One region of the Saccharopolyspora gloriosae genome, then DNA from elsewhere that is predicted to be linked to it. Evidence: riboswitches for the same ligand, from Rfam matches in the RefSeq annotation. Region 1 holds a riboswitch; the other holds the start of a gene.
The links. A riboswitch is a leader RNA that binds a small molecule or an ion and turns the genes downstream of it on or off. The one in region 1 is predicted to bind glycine.

Region 1 (7,361 bases):
TGCCGACCTGGGCGGTCACCGAGGAATCGGTGATGTCGGCCTTCGCCTTGCGCGCCACCAGCTGCAGCGCGCTGTGGAAGCACGCGGCGTAGCCGGCGGCGAACAGCTGCTCGGGGTTCGTGGAGTCCCCGCCGGGGCCACCCATCTCGCGCGGCACCGCGAGGTCCAGGTCGAGCACGCCGTCGGACGAGCGGGTGCGTCCGCCCCTGCCCTCGCCGGTCGCGGTCGCCTCGGCCGTGTACAGCGCTGCCATCTCAGTCTCCTTCTGTCGTGGTCCCGCGCAGGAGCTCGTCGGTGATGGGAACGCCCGCCGCCACCGCGGCCCGAGCCCGCTCCGCGGCCTCGTCCACGTTCGCCGTGAGCCGTTCGAGCGTCGAGCGCAGTTCGCGCACTTCGTCGAGTCCCATGCCGATCGCGGCGAGGACTCGATGCGGCACGACCGCCGCCCGTTCCCGGAGTTCGCGCCCCTCATCGGTCAGCCCGACCTCGACGGAACGCTCGTCCCGAGCGCTGCGCCGCCGCGCGACCAGGCCACCGGCTTCGAGCCGCTTCACCAACGGCGACAACGTCCCGGAATCGAGCCGGAGCGTCGCCCCGAGATCCTTGACCGCCAGCGAATCGCGTTCCCAGAGCACCAGCATCACGAGGTACTGCGGGTAGGTCAGCCCCAGCTCGTCGAGGAACGGCCGATACAGGTTGGTGAACGAGCGCGACGCGCTGTAGAGCGCGAAGCACACCTGCCGATCCAGCGACAGCACCGAGTCCGAACTCATCCCGCCTCCTGCACGAGATCGACACTAGCCCCAATTTGAGTTGCCCGCAACTGAGTTGTGCGCAACTCAATGCGAGGAAGGGAACCTTCCTGTCACCCGGTGCCGCCACGCTCCACCGACCCGGGCACGCGACGATCGGAATCGGCACCTCACCACACCGGCTCACCGCGACGAGCGCGGACGAGCAGACCGTGACAGGAAGGTTCCCTTCCTCACGTGGATGACAGGAAGGTTCCCTTGCTCGCCCTGCCCGCCCGGAGCGGGCCTGCGTTCGGGCAGGGCGGCGGGATCAGCACTCGATGACGTTGACGGCGAGGCCGCCGCGAGCCGTCTCCTTGTACTTGGCCTTCATGTCGCGGCCGGTGTCGCGCATGGTCTTGATGACCTTGTCGAGCGAGACGACGTGGCTGCCGTTCCCGCGCAGGGCCATCCGCGCGGCGGTGACCGCCTTGACCGAGGCGACGGCGTTGCGCTCGATGCACGGAATCTGCACCAGGCCACCGATCGGATCGCAGGTGAGCCCGAGGTTGTGCTCCATCGCGATCTCGGCGGCGTTCTCCACCTGCCACGGCGTCGCACCGAGCGCCTCGGCGAGCCCGGCCGCCGCCATCGAGCACGCCGAGCCGACCTCGCCCTGGCACCCGACCTCGGCACCGGAGATCGAGGCGTTCTCCTTGAACAGCACGCCGATCGCCCCCGCCGCCAGCAGGAAGCGGATCACGCCGTCCTCGCTGGCGCCGGGAACGAAGCGCACGTAGTAGTGCAGCACCGCGGGAACGATGCCCGCGGCCCCGTTCGTGGGCGCGGTGACGACCCGGCCGCCCGCCGCGTTCTCCTCGTTGACCGCGAGGGCGAACAAGGTGAGCCACTCCATCGGATCGTCCTGCTCGGTGAGGCTCGCCCGCAGCGCCGCCGCGCGCCGGTTCACCTTCAGCCCGCCGGGCAGCACTCCATCGTTGCTGCACCCGTTGTCGACGCATTCGCGCATCACGCCCCAGATGTGCAGCAGCTGCGCGCGGATGTCCGCCGCGGAACGCCACGACAGCTCGTTGTCGAACATGACGTCGCTGATCCGCGATCCCGAATCGGCCGCCCTCGCGAGCAGTTCCTGCCCGGTGCGGAACGGGTGCCGGACCGCGGTCTCGTCCGGTTTGATCCGGTCGGTCCCGGTGGCGCCGTCGTCGACCACGAACCCGCCGCCGACGGAGTAGAACACCGCGGCGCGCAGTTCACCCGAGGTACCGAACGCGGTGAACCGCATGCCGTTGGGATGCAGCGGCAGCGATTTCCGCCGGTGCATCACGAGGTCGCGATCGACGGAGAAGGCGATGTCGTGCTCGCCCGCCAGCGACAGCCGGCCACCGGTGCGGACGGCGTCCACTCGGTGTTCGACCGCGGCCGGATCCACCGTCTCCGGATCGTGCCCTTCGAGCCCGAGCAGCACCGCTTTCGGACTCCCATGACCATGCCCGGTCGCTCCGAGCGACCCGAACAGCTCGGCTTTCACCCTGGTGACCTCGCCGAGCAGACCCTCGGTGCGCAGGCGTGCCGTGAACATCCCGGCGGCCCGCATCGGGCCGACGGTGTGCGAACTGGACGGCCCGATGCCCACTGAGAAGAGGTCGAAGACGCTGATCGTCACAGATCCGTCCCCCTCAGCCCGGCTTACTCACCACCGGTCAACTGGGCGTATTCCTGCGCCGTGAGCACAGCACCGGTCTGCTCGGCACGCACGTCGAGCAGCCAGCCCTCACCGAACGGGTCCCCGTTGACCACCGCGGGGTCGTCCGCCGCCGCCTCGTTGATCGCCACGACCTCGCCGGTCACGGGCGCGTACAGGTCGCTGACCGACTTCGTCGATTCCAGCTCGCCGCAGGTCTGGCCCGATTCGATCCGCTCGCCCACCTCGGGGAGCTGCACGTACACGATGTCGCCGAGCGCTTCGGCCGCGAAGGGCGTGATGCCGATGCGGACCAGGTCACCGCGGTCCTCGATCCACTCGTGTTCCTCGGTGTAGCGCAGCTGCTCGGGCAGGGACATGGAGGCTCCTCACCATCGTGGGCACAGGTGTGCCCGGGTTCGTGGGCCTCCCCCTCTGTTGCGGAACCTGAGAGCTTCACCGCGTCGTGCGCGGTTTGCACCGTGGGTGCGGCGCCGGAGCGCGCGCTTTCCAGAGTCGCCTCGCCCGAGCGGTCATGGGTGCCTGAGAGTTTGCAGGGAGTGTTTGCTCCTTCGGCGCCCCGTCGGCGCGGGGTCTCTCCCGCCCGGGATCTGCGGCATATGCGGTTGTGGACGTGCCCAGCAACGATAAACGGGCACCCGTCGGTGTCAATGCCCCCTCGCTCCGGATCACACGGATCGAGAGAGGAAGGGAACCTTCCTGTCACCGGTGACAGGAAGGTTCCCTTCCTCGCCTCGCGGAGCGCGGGGTTGCGACCGAATGGAGCTACCCGGGCAGGATTGGTCAGACCACCCTGGGCAGATGGATCACAAGACACGAGGCGGGGTCGCGGCGCCTCGCGCCGGGCGGGCCGCCGCGCTGGTGCTCTCCGCGATCACGCTCAGCACCGGTCTGGTGCTCGCTCCACCTGCGCACGCGGCCCCGGCGGTGGGGGTCTGGTTGACCACGAAGGACGGCCAGAGCAAGCTCGCGCGCCAGCCCGACGCGGAGTTCGGGGCGGGCGGCGGGAACGAGACGATCACGGTCGACCCCGGGACGACGTACCAGGCCGTCGACGGGTTCGGGGCGGCGCTGACCGACTCGTCGGCTTGGCTGGTGAACAACTCCCCGCGGCGCGACGAGATCATGTCCCGGCTGTTCGACGCGGACACCGGAATCGGCCTGACCGCGTTGCGGCAGGTCGTCGGCGCCTCGGACTTCGCGCGCTCGACCTACAGCTACGACGACGTGCCCGCCGGGGAGAGCGACTACGAGCTGGCGGAGTTCTCGATCGCTCACGACGAGGCCGACATCCTGCCGCTGCTACGACGGGCCGGGGAACTGGCTCCGGAGCTGAACGTGGTGGCGACGCCGTGGAGCGCGCCCGCGTGGATGAAGTCCAACGGCTCCATGGTCGGCGGGGAACTGCCGGCGCAGAACTACCAGGTCTTCGCCGACTACCTGGTCCGCTTCGTGCAGGCATACGAGCAGGCCGGGGTCCCGATCGACTCGCTGACCCCGCAGAACGAACCGTTGAACGATCCGCCGTCGTACCCGGGCAGCCCGATGTCCCCGGAAGCCCAGGCGGCGTTCATCGGCAACGACCTCGGTCCGAAGCTCGACGCCGCGGGCCTGGACACGAAGATCCTGGCCTACGACCACAACTGGGACGACACCGAATACCCGAACCACGTGCTCGGCGACGCCAACGCGGCGCGGTACGTCGACGGGGCCGCCTTCCACTGCTACGGCGGGACGCCGGACGCGCAGAGCGCCGTGCACGACGCGCATCCGGACGCCGAGATCCACCTCACCGAATGCTCCGGCACCGAGTCGGAGGATCCGGCGGCGACCTTCGGCGACACGCTGACCTGGCAGGCGAGCAACCTGATCATCGGCGGCACCCGCAACTGGGCCCGCAGCGTCGTGCTGTGGAACCTGGCGCTGGACCCGGCGCACGGCCCGGTCATGGACGGCGCGTGCGACGACTGCACCGGAGTGACCACCATCGACAACGCCACCGGCGAGGTGGACTACAACGCCGAGTACTACGCGCTCGGGCACGCCAGCAAGTTCGTGCGGCCCGGAGCGGTCCGGATCGGATCGAACGAGCTCGACGGGGTGCAGAACGTCGCGTTCCGCAACCCGGACGGTTCCACCGCGCTGATCGCGCTCAACCCCGGCGGTGCCGAACGGCCGATCACCGTGTCCTGGCAGGGCCAGGAGTTCGACTACGCGCTCCCCGCAGGCGGTCTCGCCACCTTCACCTGGCCCCCGGCCTGACCCCGGATCGGGTGCGAGGAAGGGAACCTTCCTGTCACCGGTGACAGGAAGGTTCCCTTCCTCGCACCCTCGGCAGGCGTGCAGGGGCGCGGGGAGCGGGGTGTGGGCGGATGATGCGGGAGGGGCTCCGGGCGACGGGGAGGTGTACCGGGTGAAGGTCGCAGTGCCGAGGGAGATCAAGAACCACGAGTACCGGGTGGCCTGCACCCCGGCGGGGGTGCACGAGTTGCGGGTGCACGGGCACGAGGTGTTCGTGGAGGCGAGCGCCGGGGTCGGCTCGTCGATCCCCGACGAGGAGTACGTCGCGGCGGGCGCGACGATCGTCGGCACCGCCGAGGACGTGTGGGCGGCGGGCGATCTCGTGTTGAAGGTGAAGGAGCCGATCCGGGAGGAGTTCCCGCGCCTGCGGCCGGGCCAGGTCCTGTTCACCTACCTGCACCTGGCGGCCTCGGCGGAGCTGACGAACGAGCTGCTGCGCGCCGAGGTCACGGGGCTCGCCTACGAAACGGTGCAGACCGCGACCGGCGGGCTGCCGCTGCTGGCACCGATGAGCGAGGTCGCCGGGCGGCTGGCTCCGCAGGTGGGCGCGTACGCGCTGCTGCGCCCGCACGGGGGCCGCGGGGTGCTTCCCGGTGGTGTTCCGGGGGTGCCGCCGGCGCGCGTGGTGGTCATCGGCGGTGGTGTGGCGGGGTTGAACGCGGCGAGCGTCGCGCTGGGCATGGGCTCGGACGTGGAACTGCTGGACACCAACGTGGACAAGCTGCGGGAGATCGACCGCGATTACCGCGGCACCATCCGCACGGTGACCTCGAACCGGTACGCGGTGGAGACGGCGGTGCGTTCGGCGGACCTGGTGATCGGCGCGGTCCTGATCCCCGGTGCGAAAGCGCCGAAGCTGGTGTCGAACGAGTTGGTGGCGCAGCTGAAACCGGGCAGCGTGCTGGTGGACATCGCGATCGATCAGGGCGGGTGCTTCGCCGATTCGCGCCCCACGACGCACGACGATCCGACGTACCGGGTGCACGAGTCGGTGTTCTACTGCGTGGCGAACATGCCCGGGGCGGTGCCGAACACCTCGACGCACGCCTTGACGAACGTGACCTTGCCGTACGTGCTGCGCATCGCCGATCACGGTTGGCGGGAGGCGTGCCGGTCGGATCCGGCGCTCGCGGCGGGGTTGAACACGCACGGCGGCCTGCTGGTGAGCGATGCGGTGGCGCGGGCGCACGGCGTGCCGAGCACGAGCCCGGGCGCGGTGCTGGTCTAGATCCGGATCGCTGCACCGAACGAGCGACCGCGCGAGCACACCCGGCGAAATTCACTCGGCGAGGGGAACCGGACCCGATCGAACGTAGGGCAGCCCGCTCGACCGGCCTGGGGGTCACCGGGAGCGGGCTGCCGATTTCCAGTGTAGGACACGAAGGCCTGATTCCCGACGTGCGCAGCGTGACCGGTCTCGGCCGCTACTTCGGCCCCGGCACCCACTCGACCAGGTGAGTTCGGTGCAGTTCGTCCGGCGGGCTGCCGATGGGTATGCGCGAAGCCGCGAAGATCGGTGGCGGTCCTCGTCGCGGGCCTCGATCCGCCGCCCGCGTTCCCGCACCGGTCCTGGCGCGGTCCCCGAACGACGTTGGGAGACCCGTTGGACGACGCGAGGATGCGGGAAGCGGTGCTGGATCGGCTGGCCCGCCTGGAGCGGGTGGCGACCGACGGCGGCACCGAAGCGCTGTTACCCGTGGCCAGATCCGAACTGCACCGCCTCACCGACGGGTTGCGCGCGCTGCTCAACGCGCACCACCCGGACTCCGACGGCGCGTGCCCGGCCTGTTCCGGCGCGGTGCGCAGCCGCAGCTGGCCCTGCGAGTCGTGGCTGCTGGTGCACCGCAGGCTCATCGGCGACCGCGGCGCTCCCCCGCCGACAGGACGCGACGACGAACCGGCGACACGGGCTCCGCATCCGGCCCACGACGGGCCCGTCGCGCCTGCCCGCCGCCACCACCGCTTCGACGAGCGGGCGGAACCCGATCACGCACCTTCCCCGGCACCGGTGCCGGAACGGCCGATCGCGTGGCCGCAGCACGGTCTCGGCTGAGATTTCCGCACTCCTCCTCACCGGCGCGAGCCGGTCAGGCAGGATGGGACGGCCCCGCGCCGCAGCGTGATCGTCCGTGGTCGCCGTAGCGGACCCCGGCGGGGCCGAGCGACGATGGAGGAGCGTGTGCACGACGGCAGTGGCCGGATCCTGGTGCAGAACCTGAGCAAGAACTTCGGGCCGGTCAGCGCGGTCCGCGATCTCAGCTTCGCCGTGCATCCCGGTGTGGTCACCGGGTTCCTCGGCCCGAACGGATCCGGCAAGACGACCACGTTGCGCATGGTGCTGGGACTGGTGAACCCGACGTCGGGAGCGGCCACCGTCAACGGCGTCCCCTTCCACCGGCTGCGCAACCCCGCCACGGTGGTGGGCGCGGTGCTGGAGGCGCAGAGCTTCCACCCGTCCCGCACCGCCCGCAACCACCTGCGCTGCTACTCGGCGGCGATGAACGTGCCCGACCAGCAGGTCGACCACGCGCTGGACCTCGTCGGGCTGAGCAACGCCGCCGACCGCGGAGCCGGTGGGTTCTCGCTGGGCATGCGGCAGCGCCTGG
Region 2 (7,361 bases), 2.2 Mb from region 1:
GGCGGGCCACGTAGTTCGCCGCGGCCACCGCCGTCAGCGTCGCCCGGCGCAGCCCGTCGGACCCCATCATGCGGACGTAGGCCCAGGAGATCGGCAAGATCGACGCGCTGCCCCACGGCGCCGCGCTGATCGGGCCCACACCGGTCTCCGGACCGGCCGCGGGCTGCAGCGGGTGGTTCGGCAGGAACGGCGCCAGGTGCTCGCGCACCCCGATCGGGCCCACGCCGGGACCGCCACCGCCGTGCGGGATGCAGAACGTCTTGTGCAGGTTCAGGTGCGAGACGTCGGACCCGAACTTGCCCATCCGCGCCAGGCCGATCAGCGCGTTGAGGTTCGCGCCGTCGACGTAGACCTGGCCGCCCGCGTCGTGCACCAGGCCGCACACCTGCTCCACGGTGTCCTCGTAGACGCCGTGCGTGGACGGGTAGGTGATCATGATCGCGGCGAGGTCGTCGCGGTGCTGGTCCACCACTTCGCGCAGGTGGTCGAGCTCGATGTTGCCCTTGTCGTCGCAGCGCACCACGACCACGCGCAGCCCGGCCATCACGGCGCTCGCGGCGTTCGTGCCGTGCGCGCTGGCCGGGATCAGGCACACGTCGCGGGCCGACTCACCACGGCTGTGGTGGTAGGCGCGGATCGCCAGCAACCCGGCGAACTCGCCCTGGCTGCCCGAGTTCGGCTGCAGGCTCACCGCGTCGTAGCCGGTGATCTCCGCGAGCCAGCGCTCCAGGTCCCGCACGATCTCCAGCAGCCCCGTCGCGTCCTGCGCGGGCGCGAACGGGTGCACCTCGGCGAACTCCGGCCAGGTGATCGGCTCCATCTCCGCGGTCGCGTTCAGCTTCATCGTGCAGGACCCCAGCGGGATCATGCTCCGGTCCAGCGCGACGTCGGAGTCCGACAGGCGGCGCAGGTAGCGCAGCAGCGAGGTCTCCGAGCGGTGGGTGTGGAACACCGGGTGCGTCATGTACTCCGAGGTGCGCCGCAGCACGCCGGGCAGCGCGTCGGCGGTCTCCGCGTCCAGCGCGTCGACGTCGGCCACCGAGCCGCCTTCGATCCCGAACGCGGCGGCCACCCGCACCAGCGTCTCCCTGGTGGTGGTCTCGTCGCAGCTGATGCCGACGAGGTCGTCGTCGATGTGGCGCAGGTTGATGCCGCCCTCGCGGGCCGCCCGCACGACCTCCGCTGCCCTGCCCGGAACCCGCGCGACGATCGTGTCGAAGAACTCCGCGTGCTCGATCCGCACCCCGCCCCGGCGCAACCGCTCCGCCAGCACCGCGGCCATCCGGTGCGCCCGGCGCGCGATGGCCCGCAGCCCGCTCGGGCCGTGGTAGACGCCGTACATCGACGCGACGACCGCCAGCAGCACCTGCGCGGTGCAGATGTTGCTCGTCGCCTTCTCCCGGCGGATGTGCTGCTCCCTGGTCTGCAGGGCGAGCCGGTAGGCCTGGTCGCCGTCGGCGTCGACGCTCACGCCGACCAACCGGCCCGGCAGCTGCCGCTCGATGCCCTTGCGCACCGCCATGTACCCGGCGTGCGGGCCGCCGAAGCCCATCGGCACGCCGAAGCGCTGCGTCGTGCCGACCACCACGTCGGCACCGATCTCACCGGGAGCGCGCAGCAGCGTCAGCGCCAGCAGGTCGGCGCTGACCACGGCCATCCCGCCGCGCTCATGGACCCGCTCGATGATCGCCTCGTGGTCGCGGAGCGCGCCGGAGGCACCGGGGTAGGCCAGCAGCACGCCGAAGAAGTCGTCCTCCGGCAGCGCCTCGGGACCCGCGGCGAGGTCGGTGACGATCACCTCGATGCCCAGCGGTTCGGCGCGGGTCCGCAGCACCTCCAGGGTCTGCGGCATCACGTCCGCGTCCACCACGAAGCGCGGCGATTTGGCCCGGCCCGCGCGGCGCACCAGCGTCATGCCCTCGGCGGCGGCGGTGGCCTCGTCCAGCATCGACGAGTTCGCCACCGGAACACCGGTCAGGTCGGCGACCATCGTCTGGAAGTTCAGCAGCGCCTCGAGCCTGCCCTGCGAGATCTCCGGCTGGTACGGCGTGTACGCCGTGTACCAGGCGGGGCTCTCCAGCACGTTGCGCAGGATCACCGGCGGCGTGATCGTCGGGTAGTAGCCCAGCCCGATCATCTCGGTGTGCGGGCTGTTGAGCCGCGCCAGGTCCCGGAGCTGCTTGAGCGCCTCGGCCTCGGTAGCCGGCTCCGGCAGGGCCAGCTGCAGGTCCCGTTCGCGGATGCCTTCGGGCACCGCGGCCTGGCCCAGCTCCTCCAGCGAGCCGACACCGATCACGTCCAGCATGCGCGCCAGCTCGGCGGGCAACGGCCCGACATGGCGGTCGGCGAACGGAGTGCCGTGTTCCAGGGCGGCCAGCGGGATACGGTCTTCGGTCGTCATCGCCACACCTCATTCATCGCGACGGACACAGGGCGGCAGCACGAATGCTGCTCTCCCCCTCTGTCACCGTCCGCGATACGAACGCCTGAGAGCTTCACCCGGTACGGCGACCGGGCTTGCACCGTCGGCGGGGAACCACCTACCGGTGGTCCCTCTTTCCAGAGGTATCTCGCCCGTGCGGTCCAGCAGGCCTGAGAGGTTGTCGGGGAGGGTTTGCTCCTTCGGCGCCGCCGGTGACCAGGTCACCGGCGAACTCTCCCGCGCGGGGTCAGCGATGCTCAGCAGCCTACCCGATCCAGTGACGACCGAAAGTGCGATCTTCATCCCGCTCGATCACTCCGGTGCGCCGGGCACGGCGCTGACCGGCGGTGACGCCCCCGTCACGGGGCGAGGCGCTCAGCCCGTGCGGCGGTCCCGGCGACGGCGGGACAACTCGTCGTTGACCGGCTCCTCGTGCTCGCCGCCGTCGGCCCGCTCGGCGGGGAACTCGTGGATCGTCCCGGTGATCTCGCGCATCGCGCCGCTGACCGCGATCCCGAACACGCCCTGACCGCCCTGCAGCAGGTCCACGACCTCCTCGGCGGAGGTGCACTCGTAGACCGTCGTGCCGTCGCTGAACAACGTGATCTTGGCCAGGTCCTGCACGCCTCGATGGCGCAGGTGCTCCACGGCGACCCGGATGTTGTGCAGCGAGACCCCGGTGTCCAGCAGTCGCTTGACGACCTTGAGCACCAGGACGTCCTTGAACGAGTACAGCCGCTGCGACCCGGATCCCGCCGCGCCGCGGATCGACGGGCCGACCAGCTTGGTGCGCGCCCAGTAGTCCAGCTGCCGGTAGGTGATGCCGGCGATCTGGCACGCCGCGGGTCCGCGGTAGCCGACGAGCTCGTCCGGGAGCGCGGTGTCGGGGAACGGCGCCGACTGCTCCGCGGCGGAATCCTCGCCAGGTGCTCGCTCCACCACGCCTGCCTCCCCTCGCCCGGCCCGAGGCCGGCGAACCACCAGAACCCGGCTCGACGCATGATCATCCGCCGAACGGGGGAACGATCATGGAACCGGGGCTTCGACCTTCCCCGACCTGGAAAATCACATCGGGGCGATTCGCGCACTCCGACGGTAAGCCCGGCCCGTGAGCGGGTCAACGCGACGCGCGGAGCCGCCCGCCCACCCCGGGTGTGACGTCCCCGCTCCGGCCCGCGCCGCTCGCCGAACGCGAAAAGGCTCCCGGTGCGAACTCGCACCGGGAGCCGGGTACGGCACCGGGGGTGAGCGGACCGCACGTCCGCTCACCTGATCACGTATCGGCGCCGCGGAAGTCCTCCGGAGAGACCGAGTCCAGGAATTCCCGGAACTTCTCGACCTCGTCCTCCTGCTCGTCCGGGATGATCAGCCCGGCTTCGTCCAGCACCGACTCGTCAGCGTGGATCGGCACTCCGACCCGCAGCGCCAGCGCCACCGAATCACTCGGGCGTGCCGAGACCCGCACATCCCCGTCGAAGATGAGTTCGGCGAAGAACGTACCCTCCTGCAGATCGGTGATCCGCACCTCTTCCAGGTCCCGCCCCAGGGCGCCGATGACGTCCTTGAGCAGGTCGTGGGTGAGCGGTCTGGCGGGTCGCACGCCCTGCTGCTCCAGCGCGATCGCGGTGGCCTCCACCGATCCGATCCAGATCGGCAGGTACCGCTCGCCTTCGGTCTCGCGCAGCAGCAGAATCGGCTGGTTGGCTGGTAGTTCCACTCGCACGCCGACGACGCGCATTTCGCTGCTCATCGTCTCATCGCCTCCTCCAGCGCGCCGAAGCGTGACATCCTTGGTCGAGGATCGCGCACCGACGCCTCTGACGCTACCCGCGATACGGCGGTGGCCATCGCCTCCGCCCGGAATTCCCGCTCGGTGGACGGCTCTTCCGGCCCGTTCACGGCCGCGTACCGGCCGATCGCCGATACCCGGCATTCCCTTGTCCGACTCGGTCCGCACATCGTTCCGAGGCGGTTCCTGACGCCGCCGCTGCCCTCCGCGAACACCCGGAGGTCCCTCGTGGAGCGAGCTCGCGCGGCGTCGCCGACCAGCCCGTCCGATGAAGGACTCCGACCGCTCCCGACGCGAACGATGCCCAACGCCACGATACACCGCACCGCCATCCGCAGAACCCGTTGCGCGCTGCGGAAAGCACCTCGTAACGCGACCGCCCGCCGGCGGCGCCGAACGGCCGTGAAGATCATCGGCCGTGCGGCGGACCGGGTTGCGGTGCCCGCCGAGCACGATCGGGGCGACGCCGCAAGGCGCCGCCCCGATGCGCTCGGTACGCGGAACGCTCGGCTCAGCGGCCCTGGCCCTCGATCGGACCGGTCAGGAACACCAACCGGAACTTCCCGATCTGAACCTCGTCGCCGTTGGCGAGCACCGAGGTGTCCACCGGTTCCCGGTTGACGTAGGTGCCGTTGAGGCTGCCGACGTCGACGACGACGAAGTCGTTGCCCTCTCGCCTGAACTCGGCGTGCCGACGGGACACCGTCACGTCGTCGAGGAAGATGTCGCTGTCCGGGTGGCGTCCGGAGCTGGTGGTCTCCCGATCGAGCAGGAATCGCGACCCGGCGTTCGGGCCGCGCTTGACCACCAGCAGGGCAGCCCCGGCGGGCAGCGCATCGACCCCGGAGGCCGCTGGCTCCGGGGTCGCACTCTCGGTGCTCTCCGGCTCCGAGAGGAACGGCCTGAAGACCGAGGTGGTCTCCGGTGACTGCTCCGGCGGAACGCCGCCGGGCCCGTCGTTCTGGCTCACCTGAGCTCTCCTCTGCGCGGATGGGTCGTGCAAGTGCGTTCAAACGTACCGTGCCGTCCCAGGTCGCAGACGCGGGACTCCCACCTCAAGCCGCCTGCGAACCCGAGATCAACGATCATCCCTGGTCGATGAGGCCTTGGTAGTCGCTCTCCTCGAGCAGGCCGTCGGGCGCGGCGGGGTCGGCGAGCTTGATCTCGATCATCCAGCCGTCGCCGAACGGCGCCGAGTTGACCAGCTCGGGCTGCTCGTCGAGCTGCTCGTTGCGGGCCACGATCTCACCGGCCACGGGTGCGTAGATGTCGGAGACGCTCTTGGTCGACTCGACCTCGCCGATGCCACCCCCGGCTTCGACGGTCTCCCCCACCTCGGGCAGCTGCACGAACACGACGTCGCCGAGCTGCTGCTGGGCGTAGTCGGTGATCCCGACGCGCACGGTGTCCGCGCCGGTGCGCAGCACCCACTCGTGCTCCTGGGTGTACTTGATCCCGTCCGGGGCCACTGGGGTCCCGCCTTCCTCGTCGAGCCGTGGAGCGGGGGCCGAAGTGCGCCACCGCACCCGCGCGCAGTGATCGCGACGGGCCACGCGAGCGTAGGTCGCGGCCGCTTTCGACCGCAAGATGGGCACGCCGTGATCGACACGGCACCGGATCCCGGCCGGGTCGCTCCAGGAGGAAGGCGCGGGCGTCAGGCCGGTCGGGAGCGCGCGGCGCGCACGGCGGCGATGACCTGCATCAGGTACAGCACCCCCGCCCACACGTACAGCGCGCCGCCCCAGCAGGTGAAGGCGTAGGCCACCGGGCGCACGACGCCTTCGAAGGCGAAGTCCTCCTGCACCAGCAGCAACAGCGGGAACGCGTACATCAGGCAGAACGTCGCGGCCTTGCCGAGGTAGTGCACTTCCGGCGGTTCGAAACCGTGCCAGCGCAGCACCGGCAGGCACAGCGTGAGCACGACGTCGCGGCCGATCAGCGCCGCGGCGGCCCACCAGGGGATCACGTCGCGGAGCACGAAGGCGATCAGCGTCGCGACGATGTAGAGCCGGTCGGCCGCGGGGTCCAGCAGTTCGCCCACGCGGCTGTACTGGTCGAGCCAGCGGGCGAGCTTGCCGTCGAGCCAGTCGGTGGCTCCGCTGACCACGAGCACGAGCAGCGCGAGCAGGTCGGATTGCGGCCCGAGCAGCAGCCACAGGAACAGCGGGACGCCGGCGAGCCGCACGAGGGACAGCAGGTTCGGCCAGGTCAGCCAGGGGTCGTCCCAGACGCCGGCGGCGACTTCCTTGATCCGGGCCATGCCGGGATCGGGCGCCGGGGCCTCCGCGTCGGGTTCCGGTCGTTCAGCGGACTGCGACGACCGCTCCGGGGCTTCCGCGCCCCGGTCCGGTTCGTCGTGTTCGGCCATGCTGGAGCCCGCCGGTTCCGGGGACGTGGGATCGCCCGCTTCACCTCGGCCTTTGGCTCCGGCCGTGGTGCCGTCGGCGTCCTGCACCACAGCCCTCCCTGACACGGTTGTCGATCCACCGCGAAGCGCTCACCTGCGCCTGCGGGTCTCGGGCGCCTCGGGCGCCCGCTCGGATCAGGGTGCCACACCCCCCTTGCGGTGGCCGGAGCGGCCGGGGGTGGGCGGACCGGTCAACCGCGGTTGTGGCTCCAGCCGCGGCGCTGCAGTTCCGCGTCGGTGAGGAAGCGGGCCCGGCCGCGGTCGTCGACGCCCGCCCAGCGGGCGCGCCCGCCCACGCCTTCGAGGACGAACGAGTGGCCGCCGCTCCACACCACGCTGCACGGGGTGGTGGGCAGTTCCGCCGTCTCGGCATCATCGTCGACGATGCCGTCCCGGTGAGTCGTTTCCACGCTGATCAATGCTCGACACCTCCATCACGGTTGTCGACCGAACCGCGGTGCGCGTTATCCGGCCGCCTCCCCACCCACGCATTGTGTTCGACCCATGACCGCACGTTCCCCTGAATTCGACGGGGGTGCGCCCAGCGGGAGGACCGCACCGACGAGCGGATGATCTTGAAAGTGCGCGGGTTCGGCGCGGCAGAAACCACACCGACCGTTCGTCGCGAAACACACGATCATCTTGTTGTTGCGACGGAAACCGACCGGCCCGTCGATCGCCCATTGTGGACTGTCGCACGGCGGCGCGCGGGACGGAGCGCGTCCCGGGCCCGGCGCGGCGCG

Region 2: it holds a riboswitch for glycine, as region 1 does, so the genes downstream of both, gcvP (aminomethyl-transferring glycine dehydrogenase) here and gcvH (glycine cleavage system protein GcvH) in region 1, are expected to answer to the same signal.

The regions. Positions count from the first base shown of each region.
Region 1 covers NZ_JACHIV010000001.1:5,426,745-5,434,105, forward strand. The annotation lists gene BJ969_RS23660 (organic hydroperoxide resistance protein) at 1-253, opposite strand, end outside; gene BJ969_RS23665 (MarR family winged helix-turn-helix transcriptional regulator) at 255-773, opposite strand; gene BJ969_RS23670 (L-serine ammonia-lyase) at 1,063-2,415, opposite strand; gene gcvH (glycine cleavage system protein GcvH) at 2,439-2,813, opposite strand; glycine riboswitch at 2,859-2,953, opposite strand; glycine riboswitch at 2,954-3,046, opposite strand; gene BJ969_RS23680 (glycoside hydrolase family 30 protein) at 3,256-4,716, shown strand; gene ald (alanine dehydrogenase) at 4,868-5,983, shown strand; gene BJ969_RS23690 (hypothetical protein) at 6,359-6,808, shown strand; gene BJ969_RS23695 (ATP-binding cassette domain-containing protein) at 6,935-7,361, shown strand, end outside.
Region 2 covers NZ_JACHIV010000001.1:3,186,270-3,193,630, forward strand. The annotation lists gene gcvP (aminomethyl-transferring glycine dehydrogenase) at 1-2,401, opposite strand, end outside; glycine riboswitch at 2,570-2,672, opposite strand; gene BJ969_RS14130 (MerR family transcriptional regulator) at 2,798-3,364, opposite strand; gene BJ969_RS14135 (bifunctional nuclease family protein) at 3,696-4,172, opposite strand; gene garA (glycogen accumulation regulator GarA) at 4,723-5,181, opposite strand; gene gcvH (glycine cleavage system protein GcvH) at 5,297-5,680, opposite strand; gene clsA (cardiolipin synthase ClsA) at 5,866-6,471, opposite strand; gene BJ969_RS14155 (hypothetical protein) at 6,810-7,028, opposite strand.